Regions from separate parts of the Actinomadura sp. GTD37 genome, predicted to be linked through region 1. Evidence: riboswitches for the same ligand, from Rfam matches in the RefSeq annotation. Region 1 holds a riboswitch; the other holds the start of a gene.
What was found. Region 1 has a riboswitch for thiamine pyrophosphate ahead of ACA511_RS01690 (purine-cytosine permease family protein). Riboswitches for the same ligand answer to the same signal wherever they lie in the genome.

Region 1 (7,562 bases):
GACGCGTCCACGGCGGACGAGCCCTCCTCGACCGTCCCGTCCGTGGCGATCTTCTCGCCGGGACGGACGACGAACACGTCCCCCGGCGAGAGCCGGTCGACCGGGACGCGCTCCTCGCGCCCGTCCCGGATGACCGAGACCTCCTTCGCGCCCAGCTCCAGCAGGGCGCGCAGGGCCGCGCCGGCGCGGCGCTTGGACCGCGTCTCGAAGTAGCGTCCGGCCAGGATGAACAGGGTCACGCCGGCCGCGGCCTCAAGGTAGATGTTCATCGACCCGTCCGAGCGGGTCATCGAGAACTCGAAGCCGTGCTTGATGCCCAGCTCGCCTGCGGTGCCGAAGAACAGCGCCCACAGCGACCAGCCGAACGCGGCGATCGTGCCGAGCGAGATCAGCGTGTCCATGGTCGCCGCGCCGTGCCGCAGGTTGATCGCCGCGGCCCGGTGGAACGGCCAGCCCGCGTACACGACGACCGGTGCGGCCAGCGTCAGCGACAGCCACTGCCACCCCTCGAACTGGAGCGCCGGGATCATCGCCATCGCGATGACCGGCACCGACAGCACGAGCGCGGTGACCAGCCGCTGCCGCAGCGGGCGGAGCCCGTCGTCCGGCTCCGGCTCCCGCTCGGCGCCGGACGCGGGCGCGGCCGGAAGCGCGGCGGTGTAGCCCGCCTGCGCGACCGTCGCGATCAGCTCGTCCGGGGAGACCCCCGGGGCGAACTCGACGCTGGCCTTCTCGGTGGCGTAGTTGACCGTCGCGGTCACGCCGTCCATCTTGTTGAGCTTCCGCTCGATGCGGTTGGCGCACGACGCGCACGTCATCCCGCCGATCGCCAGCTCGACACGCCCGGACTCGATGTCCGTGCTCATCGCTCCTCCTCTGCCTTGATCGTGCGGGACGTTCAGTGCGTGTGCGGCTGGTCGTCGTGGCCCGGCTCCGGCTCCGGCGCCGGCTCTTCGGCGGGCGTCCCGGCGTCTCCGGCGTGCACGGTGAACTCGGCCGTGCGGACCTTGCCGTCGTGCTTGAAGTCCAGGTACAGACGGTATGCGCCGGCGCTGGGCGCCTCGGCGAAGAACGTGACGCCGGGGCCCGGCTTCGTCTCGCCGTCGCCGGGCTCCCCGTCCGGGTGGACGTGGAGGTAGGCGAGGTCGCCCTGCCGCAGCGCGACCAGGTGCCCGTACGCCTCCAGGTACGGCTCCAGGTCGGTGACCGGCTTGCCGTCCTTGCTCACCGTGAGGGTGAGTTCGGTGGACTTGCCGGGAGTGAGGCCGCCGGTGAGCCCGACCTCGTACCCGTCCACCTTCGCGACCTGCTCGGGCTTCGGCAGCGGCGTGCGCCGCAGGTCGCCCGGGGCGAAGACGTCGGTGCCCAGGGTGAGCTGGCGGGTCGCGCCGTCCGGCTGGATGTCGGTGAAGAACCGGTACACGCCGGGCTTCGGCAGCTCGATCGGGACGGTCCAGACCCCGCCCCCGATCTCGGTCGGGTGCAGGTGCTGGAAGCCGGACAGGTCCCGCCGCGCGACGATCAGGTGCAGGCGCTTGCCGTGCAGGGGCTTGAACCCGGTGACGGGCCTGCCGTCCGGCCCGTTGATCGTGAACCGGAAGTCGGTCTTCTCCCCGGGGGTCAGGGTCGTCTCGCGCGGGGTCAGCGTGTAGCCGTCCTCGGACACCTGGAGGCCGCCGGGGACGCTGCCCGCGCTCGGCGTCGTGCTTCCGCCGCCGCCGTGGCCGCCGCCGTGCCCTCCGCCGTCGCCTTCGTGGGACGCCATCTCCGCGGTGCCGCCGACGGGGCCGACGGCCTTGCCGATCCCCGCGGCGCCGCCGAAGGCGACTGCGAGGCCGAGGGCGTAGACGCCCACCTTGGTCGCGCTGTTCATGCCGATCCACTCCACTCCGTGCTCACCGCGTCCACCCCGCCCGGAGGCGGGGTGCGCCGGTCATGACTTCAGTTCGTATCCGGCCTCTTCGACGGCGTCCTTGACGCGGGCGTCGTCGAGGGGCGTGTCGCTGGTGACGGTGACCTTGCCGGTCTGGAGGTCGACGTCGACGGCGGTGACGCCGGCGATCTGCTCGACCTCCTCGGTGACCGAGCTCACGCAGTGGCCGCAGGTCATCCCGGTGACGGTGTAGGTGGCGGTGCTCATCGGCGTCTCCTTCTCTGTTACCCCTAGGGGGTATCTTCCGAACGTCATGCTGCCATAACAGGACGTCTCTGACAACCCCCGGGGGGTACCCCCGCATTTCGAGATCCCGGTCACACCGGTCCCCGAGGTTGTCCACAGTTGTCCACAGGGCTGTGGACGACGTTCCGGCGGCGCCGCTCTTCGCCGATACTGAAGCCATGCCTGAGCTACCAGAGGTGGAGGCGCTGGCGGGGTTCCTGCGGGAGCGCGTGGTCGGCCATGCCGTCGCCCGGGTCGATGTTCTCGCCATCTCCGCGCTGAAGACGTACGACCCGCCGGTGACCGCGCTCGGCGGGCTGACGGTGACGGGCGCGGCCCGGCACGGCAAGTTCCTCGACCTCGACGTCGACGGGCTGCACCTCGTGATCCACCTCGCCCGCGCCGGCTGGCTGCGCTGGCGTGACGAGATCCCGGCCCGGCCGCCCCGGCCCGGCGGCAAGAACCCGCTCGCCCTGCGCGTCCACCTGGACGACGGATCGGGCTTCGACCTCACCGAGGCCGGCACGAAGAAGGGCCTCGCGGTCTACGTCGTCCGCGCCCCGTCGGACGTGCCGGGCGTCGCCGCGCTCGGCCCCGATCCGCTGGACGACGCGTTCACGCCCGCGGCCCTCGCCGAGATCGTCGGCGGCGAGCGCACCCGGATCAAGGGGCTGCTGCGCGACCAGAAGGTGATCGCCGGCATCGGCAACGCCTACTCCGACGAGGTGCTGCACGCGGCGAAGATGTCCCCCTTCAAGATCGCCGCATCGCTCACCGGGGAGGACGTCGCCGTCCTGCACGAGGCGATCGTCACCACCCTCCGGGACGCGGTCGAGCGCTCGCGGGGCCTGGAGGCCCAAGACCTCAAGGGCGAGAAGAAGACCGGCCTGCGGGTGCACGGGAAGGCCGGCCAGAAATGCCCGGTCTGCGGCGACACCGTGCGCGAGGTGTCGTTCGCGGATTCTGCCCTCCAGTACTGCCCGACCTGCCAGACCGGCGGCAAGCCCCTCGCCGACCGCCGCATGTCCCGGCTGCTCAAGTGAACCGCCGCGGCTGAATCCGGCCGCCCGGCCGGGACGGCGCGGCCGGGCGGCGTATCGTGTCGCGAGACAACCCCGGTGATCGCCTCGCTCAGGAGCCGTCATGGGATACCCCCCACCCCCACCGCCCGGCCCCGGGTACGGTCCGCCGCACCCGGGCTACGGCGCTCCTCAGCCCGGCGTCGCGCCCGCTCCTCCCTACGCGCCCGCTCCGCCCTACACGCCCGCCGCCCCCCAGCCCGGGTACGGATATCCGCCGCAGCAGGGCGGCTACCCGCCTCAGCAGGCCGGTTACCCGCAGCACCAGCAGGGCGGTTACCCGCCGCAGCACCAGCAGGCGCCGCAGGCCGCCCCGGATCTCTACGGCTCGCCGATCCTCGTCTACGACCAGCCGGCGCAGTTCTTCTCGACCGAGGCCAACTACACGATCTGGAGCCCGCAGGGGCAGCCCGCCGCCTACGTCCGGGAAGAGGGTGTGAGCGGCGCCAAGAAGGCGTTCCGGGTCATCAACCAGGGCAGCCAGACCAAGGCCGAGCGCAAGCTGACGATCTACCGCCCCGACGGCATGCCGTACTTCCACTTCTACAAGCCGTACGGGTTCATGGGCACGCCCAGGATGCAGGTGCTGACCGCGCAGGGCGGCCTCATCGGGCACCTGCGCAAGCGGGCGATGCGCGGCTGGGAGATCCTGACCGCGCAGGAGCAGCAGATCGGCTACTACGAGCTGCTGAGCGGCCGGGTCACCGACTGGCAGCAGCAGGAGATCGCCCGCATCCAGCGCGGCTTCGACGGGATGGGCGAGCTGCTCTCCCAGATGTTCACCGGCGCCGACCGGTACGTCCTGCAGATGTACGCCCAGCAGCCCGAGCCGATGCGCACGCTGCTGCTGGCCTGCCCGCTGGCGTTCGACACCGCCGTCTCCCAGAACCGCAGCATCGGCGGCTGGATCTAGACCGCATCGGCTGGCGGCGCCGCCAGGCCCCTCGGCGCCGTCACCCGATGCACCCCTGCCGTCCGGCGGGCCGCGGACGAGTCGGGCCCCGGCATCTCGCCGGGGCCCGGAATCGGTGGACTCGGAATGGATGGACTGAATGGACTGGGAATCGGTGAACGGAGCCGGAACGGGGATGGCTCGTTCAGCGGACCTTCGGGACGTCGCCGAACACGGGGGCCACCTCGGTCCAGCGGTGGAACTGGCAGCCGTCCGCGCGGGTGAACTCGGTGTCGATGTCCTTGCCCTGCCAGGTGCCCTTCACCGTGGCGATCTCAGGACCGCCGTAGATCTGGGTGCACATCTTGTCCTTGGGGACGGGCTTGAAGGGGTCCTTGGCCTTGGTCAGGGCCGCGCAAGCGTCGGCGGCCTTCGGGTGGGTACCGCCCGGAGGACCGCAGGTCAGCTTCCAGGTCTTGGCGGGGGCCTCCGCGGAGGCCCTGACGGTGATGGTGAGGGAGTCCGCCGGGGTGCCGGAGGGTTGCACGGACGTCGTGCCGGACGGCGCTTCGGCGGGGTTTCCGTTGGCCTGTTCATCGCCGCAGGCGGCCAGAGGCAGGAGCATGGCCAGCCCGGGCGCTGCGAAAAGGAGCGTCCGATACCGCATGCGTGATTCGACGCAGGGCGGGTTCGCGCGGTTCCATGGGGGTGTGATGAATTTCGGGGAAGACGTACCGGCCGTGGTCGCGGCCGACGTCCCGCAGGGCGGCTACCTGCTGGACGTCCGGGAGCAGGACGAATGGGACGCGGGCCACGCGCCCGAGGCCGTCCACATCCCCATGCGGCAGCTGGGCGATCGGGCCGGCGAGGTCCCCCGTGACCAGGAGGTCTTCGTGATCTGCCGGTCCGGGCAGCGGTCCGCGCAGGTGACGGTGGCGCTCAACCAGGCGGGCTGGCTCGCCAAGAACGTCGACGGCGGGATGAAGGGCTGGGCGGAGGCCGGGCGTCCGATGGAGGGCGCCGGCGACGGCCCGCCGTACGTCGCCTGATCTCGTTTGCTATGCCCCCTTCTGGGGGAAGACGGGCGGTTGTACGATCGGGACCGACCGATAACCGCGGGAGCTCGGGCCAGAAGCCGGGCTGAGAGGGCGGCCTCCAGGGCGTCGCCGACCGCATGAACCTGTCCGGGTAATGCCGGCGTAGGGAGCGTGTCCCGTGACGTCCGATGTCGAGAAGCGCCCGCGGAACGAGCGGCCGGACAACGAGGTCCCCTTCACCCTCGACGAACCCGCCCCCAGGGTGCTCGGGTTCTGGGACCAGAGCGCGTTCTGGGCCAACCTCGGTGTCAGCCTCCTGGCCTTCTCCGGCGCCTACACCGTCCTCGCGCCGGACGCCGACGGCAAGCCGACCATCTCCATCATGGCGGGCATCGTCGCCATGGCCGTCGGGACGATCCTCGGCGGGCTGATGCTCGGCCTCGCCGCCGTCCCCGGCGCGCGCACCGGCCAGCCCGCGATGGTGCTGCTCCGCGGCCTGTTCGGCGCGCGGCTGTCGTACGCGCCGACGATCCTGAACATCGCGCAGCTCGTCGGCTGGGGGACGTTCGAGCTGATCGTCATCGCGGACGCGGCCCGCGAGCTGTGGGACGGCGTGCCGCGCTGGGGCTACGTCGTCGCCGCCGGGCTGATCACCACCGTGCTGACGGTCTGGCCGCTCGGCTCGGTGCGGCTGCTGCGCCGGTACGTGACGGTCGCGGTGGCGATCGCGCTCGTCTACTTCTACGTCGAACTCGTCCGGCAGCCGCTGCCCGACCTGGCGCAGGGCTCGTGGGGCGGCTTCTGGATCGGGGCGGACGCGGCGCTGGCGGTGTCGATCTCCTGGGTGCCGGTCGCCGCCGACTACACCCGGCATTCCCGGACGGAGCGGGCGGCGTTCAGCGCGGCGTCCGTCGGCTACTCGGTCACCCAGATCGTCGCCTACGTCCTCGGCCTGCTGGCGCTCGCGCTGGTCGCGGGCGACAGCACCCGGATCTTCGACCCGTTCCTCGGCGCCTCCCTGGGCGTGGTCTTCTTCGCGATCTTCGTGCTGCGGGAGGCGGACCAGTCGTTCGCCGACACCTACTCCACCGCCGTGTCGATCCAGAACCTGTTCCCGCGCGCCGACCGCCGGGTGCTGAGCGTGGCGCTCGGCGCGGGCATCACCGTCCTCGCGCTCGTCCTGGACATCGGCGACTACGCGGGCTTCCTGACGCTGATCGGCTCGGTCTTCGTGCCGATGCTGGGCGTCCTCGCCGCCGACTTCTTCCTGGGCCGCCGCCACGCGCCGGACGGGTGGGACGTCTCGCGGCGGGCGCCGTCGCGGTGGGGGATGATCGCGGCGTGGGCGGTCGGGTTCGTCGCCTACCAGCTGATCAATCCGGGCACGGTCGAGCACTGGGCGGGGTTCTGGCTGGACGTGCGGGAGGCGCTGCACTTCGCCCCGCAGGGCTGGATGAGCGCCTCGCTGCTGTCGTTCCTGGTCGCGGGCGTGGCCGCGCTCCTCATCGGGAGGCTTACCAGGCGGTAGCCTTACCTGAAGGTAAGGTTCCCGTGGCAATTTTCGCTGCAAGTTACCCGGCGCCGCGCCGGAGTCCGGTGGCACGATGACAGACGTGTACGAGCACGTCCACGATCCGATCGCGCGGGCCGTCATCGAGAGCGCCGCCGACGCGATCGTGGCGGTGGACCAGCGGCACCGGGTCACCGTGTGGAACCCCGCGGCCGAGCGCATGTTCGGCTGGAGCGCCGCGGAGATGATCGGGCGCGTCCCGCCGATCGTCCCGGACGAGCTGAAGGCCGAGCACAACGCCGTCCAGGAGCGGCTGCTCACCCGGCCCGCCGGCGAGGGCGACAACGGGCGGATCTCCATCGCGACCCGCCGGTTCCACCGGGGCGGTCGCCTCATCGACGTGCGCATCGACACGAGCCTGCTGAAGGACCCGAACGGGACGCTGCTCGGCTGGGTGGGCGTGTACCACCCGGTCGAGGAGGACGACATCGCCCAGCACCACATGGCCGAGCGGGCCCGGCTCGTCCGGCGGCTGAACGACATCGTCGCCGACCTGAACGCCGAACTCGACCTCGGCGTCGTCCTCGACCGGATCACCACCGCGCTGATCGAGCTGACCGGCGCCGACGCGGGCGGGTTCGTGCGGATCGAGGGCGAGCGGCTGCGGCTGGTCAGCATGTCCGGGCTGCCCGAGCACATGCGCGGACGGTCCGCGGAGCTGCGGACGAGCCTGGTCGGGGAGCTGCTGCGGTCCGGCAAGACCGTCAAGCTCGCGACCGGCGAGCAGCGCCTCGGCGACCTGATCTGGTCCGAGCTGCCCGGCCTGCACACGATCGCGCTCGGCCTGTCGTACCTGCAGAACCGGCCGTACGGCGCGCTCTACGCG
Region 2 (7,562 bases), on a different contig from region 1:
CGTAGGTGACGGCGGCGACCAGGCAGAGCAGCACCCCGCCGACGGACGCGCGGCCCTCGCCCGACATCGACAGCCCGACGACGGCGGCGCCCGCGAACGACACGGCCATGCCGATCACCAGCCGGGGCGAGACGCCCTCCTTGAGCAGCCAGCCGCCGAGCAGCGCGATCAGGATGGGGCCGATGTTGACCACGAGCGCGGCGGTGCCCGCGTCCACGAGCTGCTCGCCCCAGTTCAGCGCGACCATGTAGGCGCCGAACCACAGGACGCCGGCGGACACGATGCCGGGCCAGGCGGCCCTGGGCGGCAGGCCCTCGCGCCGGACGAGCCAGAGGGCGCCGAGCACGACCGTCCCGGACAGGAGGCGGCCGAGGGCGAGGGCGCCGGGCCCGTACTCGGCGCCGGCGCTGCGGATCGACACGAAGGCGGACGCCCACAGCACTACCGTGACGGTGGCGGCGGCGACCGCGCGCCTGTCGACGCGGCCCGTGTTCTCGTGCTGCATGTCACGCACCTTAGGTATGGGTCGTTTCCATGAACACCGAAGGGACGTGCCGGGTTGCGGCATGCCCGGGGGCGGACCCGCCCAGTCTGGTGACGCGCAGGTTTCAGGTCCAGCGAATATTCCTACAGGGCAACCTTTAGCGAAGCTACGAGGTCGCCAGCCCTTCGAAGGGCGAGGACGCCTGCGCGTAGCGGCGCTTCGGGATGCGCCCGGCCAGCCGCGCGAGCCGCCCGGCCTCCACCGCGTGCCGCATCGCCGCGGCCATCCGCGCCGGGTGCCGCGCGCGCGTCACGGCGGTCGCCAGCAGCACGGCGTCGCAGCCGAGCTCCATGGCGAGCGCGGCGTCGGACGCGGTGCCGAGCCCGGCGTCCAGGATCACCGGGACGCCCGCCCGCTCGACGATCAGCTCGATGTTGTGCGGGTTCCGGATGCCGAGACCCGACCCGATCGGGGAGCCGAGCGGCATGACCGCGGCGCACCCGATCCGCTCCAGGCGGTGCGCGAGGACGGGGTCGTCGCTGGTGTACGGCAGGACGGTGAAGCCGTCGCCGACGAGCTGCTCGGCCGCCTCGACCAGCTCGATCGGATCGGGCAGCAGCGTGTGCTCGTCCGCGATCACCTCCAGCTTGACCCAGTTCGTGCCGAGCGCCTCGCGGGCGAGCTTGGCGGTCAGCACGGCCTCGCCGGCGGTGAAGCAGCCCGCCGTGTTCGGCAGCACCCGGATGCCGCACTCCTTCAGGACGTCCAGCACCGAGCCGCGCGCGGACGGGTCCACGCGCCGCATCGCGACCGTCGTCAGCTCCGTCCCGGACGCGGCCAGCGCCTCCCGCAGCACGTGCATGCTGGGCGCGCCGCCCGTCCCCATGATCAGCCGCGAGCCCAGTTCCTCCCCGGCGATGACCAGCTTGTCGGTGTCCACATCACCCTCCCTGTACGATCCGCTCCGCTGCGCGCCCGCCGCTGCGCTCCGTTCACCGCGGCGGTCAGCCCCCTTGTACGATGTCCCTGTGGGGGGACGACCCCCCACGCCCCCCGGGCGGGCGCCGTCCGCCGCGTTGCACTCCGCTGCGCTCCGTTCCACGCGGCGGTCAGCCCCCTTGTACGGCGGTCAGCACTTCCAGGCGGTCGCCGTCGCGCAGCGCCGTGGTCTCCCACGCGGACCGGCGGACGACCTCCTCGTTCAGCGCGGCCGCCACGCCGGTCCCGGCGGGGGTGACGGACGCGACGGCCTCGGCCACGCTCGCCCCCTCGGGCAGCTCGCGCGGCGCACCGTTGACGATCACGTTCATGCCTGCACCTCGGCGCGGAATCGGGCCGGGGAGAACGGCCCGGCGATCTCGGGGACGGGCCCGTCCAGCAGCATCGCGGACAGGATGTCGGCGCTCACCGGGGCGAGCAGCACGCCGTTGCGGAAGTGCCCGGTCCCGGCGAACAGGCCGGGCAGCGCGGTCGGGCCCATGACCGGCGCGTTGTCCGGGGAGCCGGGGCGCAGCCCGGCGGTGACCTCCGCGAACTCCAGCTCGGTGATGCCGGGCAGCAGCTCCCGGGCGTCCCGCAGCAGCTCCCACAGCCCGCCGGCGGTGACCCGCGTGTCGAAGCCCAGCTCCTCCTGCGTGGCGCCGAGGACGATCTCGCCGTCCGCGCGCGGCACCAGGTAGACCGAGGAGCCCTTCACCAGGCCGCGCGTGGTGCGCCGCAGGAACGGGACGCGGGTGCGGAGCCGGATCACCTGGCCCTTCACCGGCCGGACGGGTGGAACGGTCCCGGGCGGCAGCCCTTCGAGGTCGCCCGACCACGGGCCGGCGGCGAGCAGCACCCGGTCGGCGCGCAGCACCGTGCCGTCGTCCAGCGCGACCCCGGCCGCCGCGCCGCCCTCGACGACGATCCGCGCGGCCCGCCGCCGGACGAGCCGGACGCCGAGCCGCTCGGCCGCCGCCAGCAGCGCCGCGGTGAGCCGGCGCGGGTCGATGGAGCCGTCCTCGGGGGCGAGCAGCCCGCCGCGCACGCCGGGCGCGAGCATCGGCTCCGCCCGCCGGCACTCCCGGGCGGTCAGCGCCTGCACGGGGACGCCGAGGCTCTCCTGGAAGCGGCGCAGGTCGTCGAGGTACCCCAGGTCGTCCGCGCCGGACGCGACCTGGAGCAGCCCGTCGGTGCGGTAGCCCGTCTCCAGGCCGGTCAGCTCCTCCAGTTCGGCGACGAACGCGCCGTACCGGTCGCGGGAGGCGAGGCCGAGCCGCAGCAGCGGCTCCTCGCCGTAGGTCAGCTCGCTGACCGGGGTGAGCATGCCCGCCGCCACCGACGAGGCGCCGCTCGCGGGGGACGGGTCGGCCAGGACGACCGAGGCGCCGCCCGCGGCGGCGCGCCAGGCGGTGGCGAGGCCGATGACCCCCGCACCCACGATCACGATCTCCACGCGCGCTCCCTTCGCCGGCATGATCCGGATCAGGTCTGGCGGTCGGCGGCCCGGTCAGCCGCCCTCTCAGCCCGGTCGCACCGGACTCCCGCGCTCTGTGCCGATTTTTCCGCTTCCCACCTTACGACCTCGGTAAAGCCCGCCAACTCCTGGACAGGTGTCCACGCGAAAATCGCGGCGCATTAGGCTGCCCTTCATGGAGAGCGTCGTCGTCGTGGGTGGCGGGCTGGCCGGCGTGCGCGCCGTGGAGGCCCTGCGGAGCAAGGGGTACGAGGGCGCGCTGACGCTCGTGTCGGCGGAGCGGCACCGGCCCTACGACCGGCCGCCGCTGTCGAAGGCCGTCCTCGCGGGCGAGTCCGACGACACGACCGTCGACGCCGACTGGGCCGCGCTCCGCTGCGACCTGCTGCTCGGCGAGCGCGCGACCGCGCTGCGGCCGGCCGACCCGGGACGCGGCGGCGTGCTCGCGTCCACGGCGGGCGACCTGCCGTTCGACGGGCTGGTGATCGCGACCGGCGCCACCCCGGTCACGCTGCCCGGGGACGGCCGCCAGCACGTCCTGCGGACCATCGACGACTCCCGCGACCTGCGGGCCCGGCTGACCGGCGGCGCCCGGATCGTGATCGTCGGCGCGGGCTGGATCGGCGCCGAGGTCGCGACCACCGCCGCGAAGAAGGGCTGCGACGTCACCGTCGTGGAGGCGGCGGACACCCCGCTCGCCAACGCGGTCGGGCCCGAGATCGGCGCGCTGACCGCCCCCTGGTACGCGGAGGCGGGCGTCGCCCTGCGCACCGGCGTGAAGGTCGCCGCGGTCGACGGCGGGGGCCTCGCGCTCGCCGGCGGCGGGCGGATCGACGCCGACGAGGTCGTGGTCGGCGTCGGCGTGCGGCCCGAGGTGTCCTGGCTGGACGGCTCGGGGCTGCTCGTGCAGCGCGGCGTGGTCACCGACGGCTCCTTCCGCGTCTACCAGGGCGAGGAGGAGCCCGGCTCCCTCCGCCCCGACATCGTGGCGGTCGGCGACTGCGCCGCCTGGTGGTCGGCGCGGTACGGGCGGCGGCTCCTCGTCGAGCACTGGGACACCGCGCTCAGCGCGCCCGAGACCGCCGCCGCCGCCCTCCTCGGGCAGGACGGCGGCTACGACGCCGCCCCGTACTTCTGGTCCGAGCAGTTCGGGCGCATGGTGCAGTACGCGGGCAGCCACGCGGCGTCCGAGCGGCTCGTCCGCCGCGGCGACCCGGCCGGCCGCAAATGGGCGGCGGTGTGGCTGACCGGCGACCGCCTCGACGCGATCCTCACCGTCGACAGGCCCCGTGACCTGGTGCAGGCGAGGCGGGTGATCGCCGCGGGGACGCCGGTGGACCCGGTGGCGATCGCCGACCCGGACGTCCCGGTCCGGCAGGCCGTTCGCTGAGGGCGATCGCGGATGGACGTCAACGGCTGTCCAGCGGGTTTGAGGCCTCCGAAGGCGTGGTAGCAAGGTGGCGTGACGCAGATGCACGCAACCGTTGACAGCGCACTCGACCCCCGGACCGACGCCCTCGCCGGCGAATGGCTCACCCTCCGCGAGACCGCCGAGCGGCTCGGGATCAAGCCCAACCGGATCAAGCAGCTCATCCACGAGCACCGCGTCCTCGCGGTCCGCCGCGGCGGCGAGCCGATGGTGCCCGCGGCCTTCATCAAGGACGGCCAGGTCATCAAGGGGCTGCCCGGCACGCTGACCCTCCTGTCGGACGCCGGGTTCGACGACGTGGAGACGATCCGCTGGCTGTTCACCGCCGACGACACGCTGCCGGGGACACCGGTGGACGCGCTCACCGAGAACCGGGGGACCGAGGTCCGCCGCCGCGCCCAGGCGCTCGCCTTCTAGCCGCCCGACCGCCGGCGGAGGGCCCGGCGACCACGGAAGACAACGCACGTGACACGATCGCGGGGTCACGCGGCGGCGCATCGCGCCGCGCGTGGCCCCGCGATCCGCTGTGAAAGGACGACGACCGGCCGTGTCCAGGCATCTCCCCTCCGAACGCGCCGTCGCGCTCCGCGCCCGGCTCGGCCGGGCCCGCCTCTACCTCTGCACCGACGCGCGGGAACGGCAGGGAGACCTGCCCCGGTTCCTGGACGCCGTCCTCGCGGGCGGCGTCGACATCGTCCAGCTCCGCCAGAAGGGCCTGGAGGCCCGGCAGGAGCTGGCGTACCTGGAGGTCTTCCGGGCGGCCTGCGCGCGGCACGGCGCGCTGCTCGCGGTCAACGACCGGGCCGACGTGGCGCACGCTGCGGGCGCGGACGTGCTGCACCTCGGCCAGGACGACCTGCCGGTGCCCGCCGCCCGCGCGATCGTCGGCGGCGACATGCTGATCGGCCGGTCCACGCACTCCGGCGAGCAGGCCGCGGCGGCGGCCGCGGAGCCCGGCGCCGACTACCTCTGCGCGGGCCCGGTGTGGCCCACGCCGACCAAGCCGGGCCGTCCCGCGCCCGGCCCGGAGCTGCTGGAGTACGTGGCGGACCGGCGGGTGGCGCGGCCGTGGTTCGCGATCGGCGGCATCGGCCTCGGGAACCTCGGCGAGGTGCTGGCGGCGGGCGCGAGCCGCATCGTCGTGGTGCGCGCCATCACCGAGGCGGACGATCCCGGCGCCGCGGCGGCGGAGTTCGCGCGCCGGCTGGCGACCTGAACTTGTCGGGGTTTGACCCGGGGCACGGTGCGGGCCGCGGGAACGATCGCCCACAATGGGGGTCATGAGCCTCGGACCCGACGACGACCGGACGGTCGACCTCGACGACGACCTGGAGATCCTGCCCGACCAGACGTCCGACGACACCGACGTCGGATGGGGCGAGTGGCGCCGCGGCGACGACAACGACGCCCGCCTGCTGGAGGACCGCCCGCCCCACTGGTAGGACGGGCCGTCAGAACATCATGCCGAGCGCGAACCCGGCGGCCACGACGGCGCCGAGCGCGACCATCATCCGCCACCGGTAGCGCGGGATCCGGGTCGGGCGCGGCTTCGGCGCGGGGCCCTGGCCGTCCCGCAGCGCCCGGACGAGCTGCGGCGCGGTCGGCCGCGCGGCGGGGTTCTTGTCCAGGCAGCGGGCCGCGAGGTCGCGCAGCGGGCCCTGCATGTCGCCGAGTTCCGGCGGCCGGGCGGTGACGCGCCGCATGACGGCGGCGCTCGGCCCGGTGCCGAACGGCGGGCGCCCGGTCGCGGCGAACACCATCGCGGCGCCCCAGGCGAAGACGTCGGCGGGCGGCCCGACCGGCTCGTCCTCGATCTGCTCGGGCGCCATGTAGGCGGGCGTGCCGACCGGGCCGGTGGTCAGCGGCGTGTCCGGGCCGAGGGCGTCGGCGGTGCGGGCGATGCCGAAGTCGATGACCTTGGCGCCGTCCGGGCCGAGCAGCACGTTGCCGGGCTTGAAGTCGCGGTGCACGATCCCGGCGCGGTGGATCGCGGCCAGCGCCGCCGCCGTCCGCAGCGCGACCTTGCGCAGCTGGGGGGCGGGCAGCGGGCCGCGGTCGGCGACGACGTGCTGGAGCGAGGGCCCCTCGACGAACTCGCTGACGATGTAGGGCCGGTCGCCGGTCATGTCGGCGTCCAGGACGCGCGCCGTGTGCCGCCCGGACACCCGCAGCGCCGCGTCCGCCTCCTTGACGAAGCGGCTGCGCGCCCGCTGACCGGCCGTCGCGCCGCCGCGCAGCAGCTTGACGGTGACGAGATCGCCGTCGCCGTCCCGGCCGAGGTAGACGACGCCCTGGCCGCCCTCGCCGAGCCGGCCGAGCAGCGTGTAGCCGCCGAGGCCGCGCGGGTCGTCGGGGCCGAGCGGCGTCTCGCGCCGCCGGTCGCGGCCGTGCGCCGGGCGGGGCGCGCCGTTCGGGCGGCCCTGCCCGGACCGGGGCTTACCGGTGCGGGCAGGGTGCCCGGAGTGCCCGGGACGCCCGGAGCGGGCGGCGGCGGTACGCGCGGGACGGGGGTTCGTCCTCCCGTGGGAGGTGTCGTGCGGCACAGGAGAACTCCGACTCGGCGGGGACGGACGAAGATTTCCTCATTTGTACCGCGTCACGGCTGGACACGGCAGGGGAACCGAGATCTTTGTTTTCACCCGCATGTCCCCAGCGTCCCCTTCTGAGTGATCTGCCGGGATGAGGAGCCGACCATGACCCGGTAGCAGCCGTCCGCGACCTTCCACGCCTTCGCCTCTTCGTTCCAGTAGGCGAACGACCGCGAGGACAGCGGGAACGTCACCGTGGTGCTCTGGCCCGGGGCGAGGGCGACCTTGGTGTAGCCCTTGAGCTGCTTGGGCGGCTGCGGGACGTCCACACCTGCCGCGGGCATGCCGATGTAGAGCTGCGGGACGGCCACGCCGGCGCGGGCGCCGGTGTTGGTGACGGTCACCTGGACCGCCTTGGTGGTCGCCTTGAGCCCGCTGTAGGAGAACGTCGTGTAGGACAGGCCGTGCCCGAACGGGAACTGCGGCTCGATGCCCTTCGCGTCGTAGTGCCGGTAGCCGACCATGACGCCCTCGGAGAACGTGGCGGTCTTGTCGACACCGGGGTACTGCGCGGGGTTCCCGGACGCGGGCGCGTCGTTCTCGCTCACGGGGAACGTCACCGGGAGGCGTCCGCCCGGGTCCACGTCCCCGTACAGGATGCGCGCG

Region 2: another riboswitch for thiamine pyrophosphate. It lies ahead of thiO (glycine oxidase ThiO); the one in region 1 lies ahead of ACA511_RS01690 (purine-cytosine permease family protein).

Annotation. Positions count from the first base shown of each region.
Region 1 is NZ_JBGNUS010000001.1:349,458-357,019, reverse strand. It holds gene ACA511_RS01725 (heavy metal translocating P-type ATPase) at 1-866, opposite strand, end outside; gene ACA511_RS01720 (hypothetical protein) at 899-1,873, opposite strand; gene ACA511_RS01715 (heavy-metal-associated domain-containing protein) at 1,934-2,140, opposite strand; gene ACA511_RS01710 (Fpg/Nei family DNA glycosylase) at 2,338-3,201, shown strand; gene ACA511_RS01705 (hypothetical protein) at 3,302-4,150, shown strand; gene ACA511_RS01700 (SSI family serine proteinase inhibitor) at 4,335-4,754, opposite strand; gene ACA511_RS01695 (rhodanese-like domain-containing protein) at 4,843-5,178, shown strand; TPP riboswitch at 5,235-5,352, shown strand; gene ACA511_RS01690 (purine-cytosine permease family protein) at 5,345-6,694, shown strand; gene ACA511_RS01685 (PAS domain S-box protein) at 6,771-7,562, shown strand, end outside.
Region 2 is NZ_JBGNUS010000002.1:648,695-656,256, reverse strand. It holds gene ACA511_RS17165 (DMT family transporter) at 1-505, opposite strand, end outside; gene ACA511_RS17160 (thiazole synthase) at 651-1,424, opposite strand; gene thiS (sulfur carrier protein ThiS) at 1,594-1,794, opposite strand; gene thiO (glycine oxidase ThiO) at 1,791-2,939, opposite strand; TPP riboswitch at 2,908-3,020, opposite strand; gene ACA511_RS17145 (NAD(P)/FAD-dependent oxidoreductase) at 3,115-4,329, shown strand; gene ACA511_RS17140 (Rv2175c family DNA-binding protein) at 4,411-4,785, shown strand; gene thiE (thiamine phosphate synthase) at 4,916-5,584, shown strand; gene ACA511_RS17130 (hypothetical protein) at 5,649-5,810, shown strand; gene ACA511_RS17125 (serine/threonine-protein kinase) at 5,820-6,911, opposite strand; gene ACA511_RS17120 (glycoside hydrolase family 3 C-terminal domain-containing protein) at 7,004-7,562, opposite strand, start outside.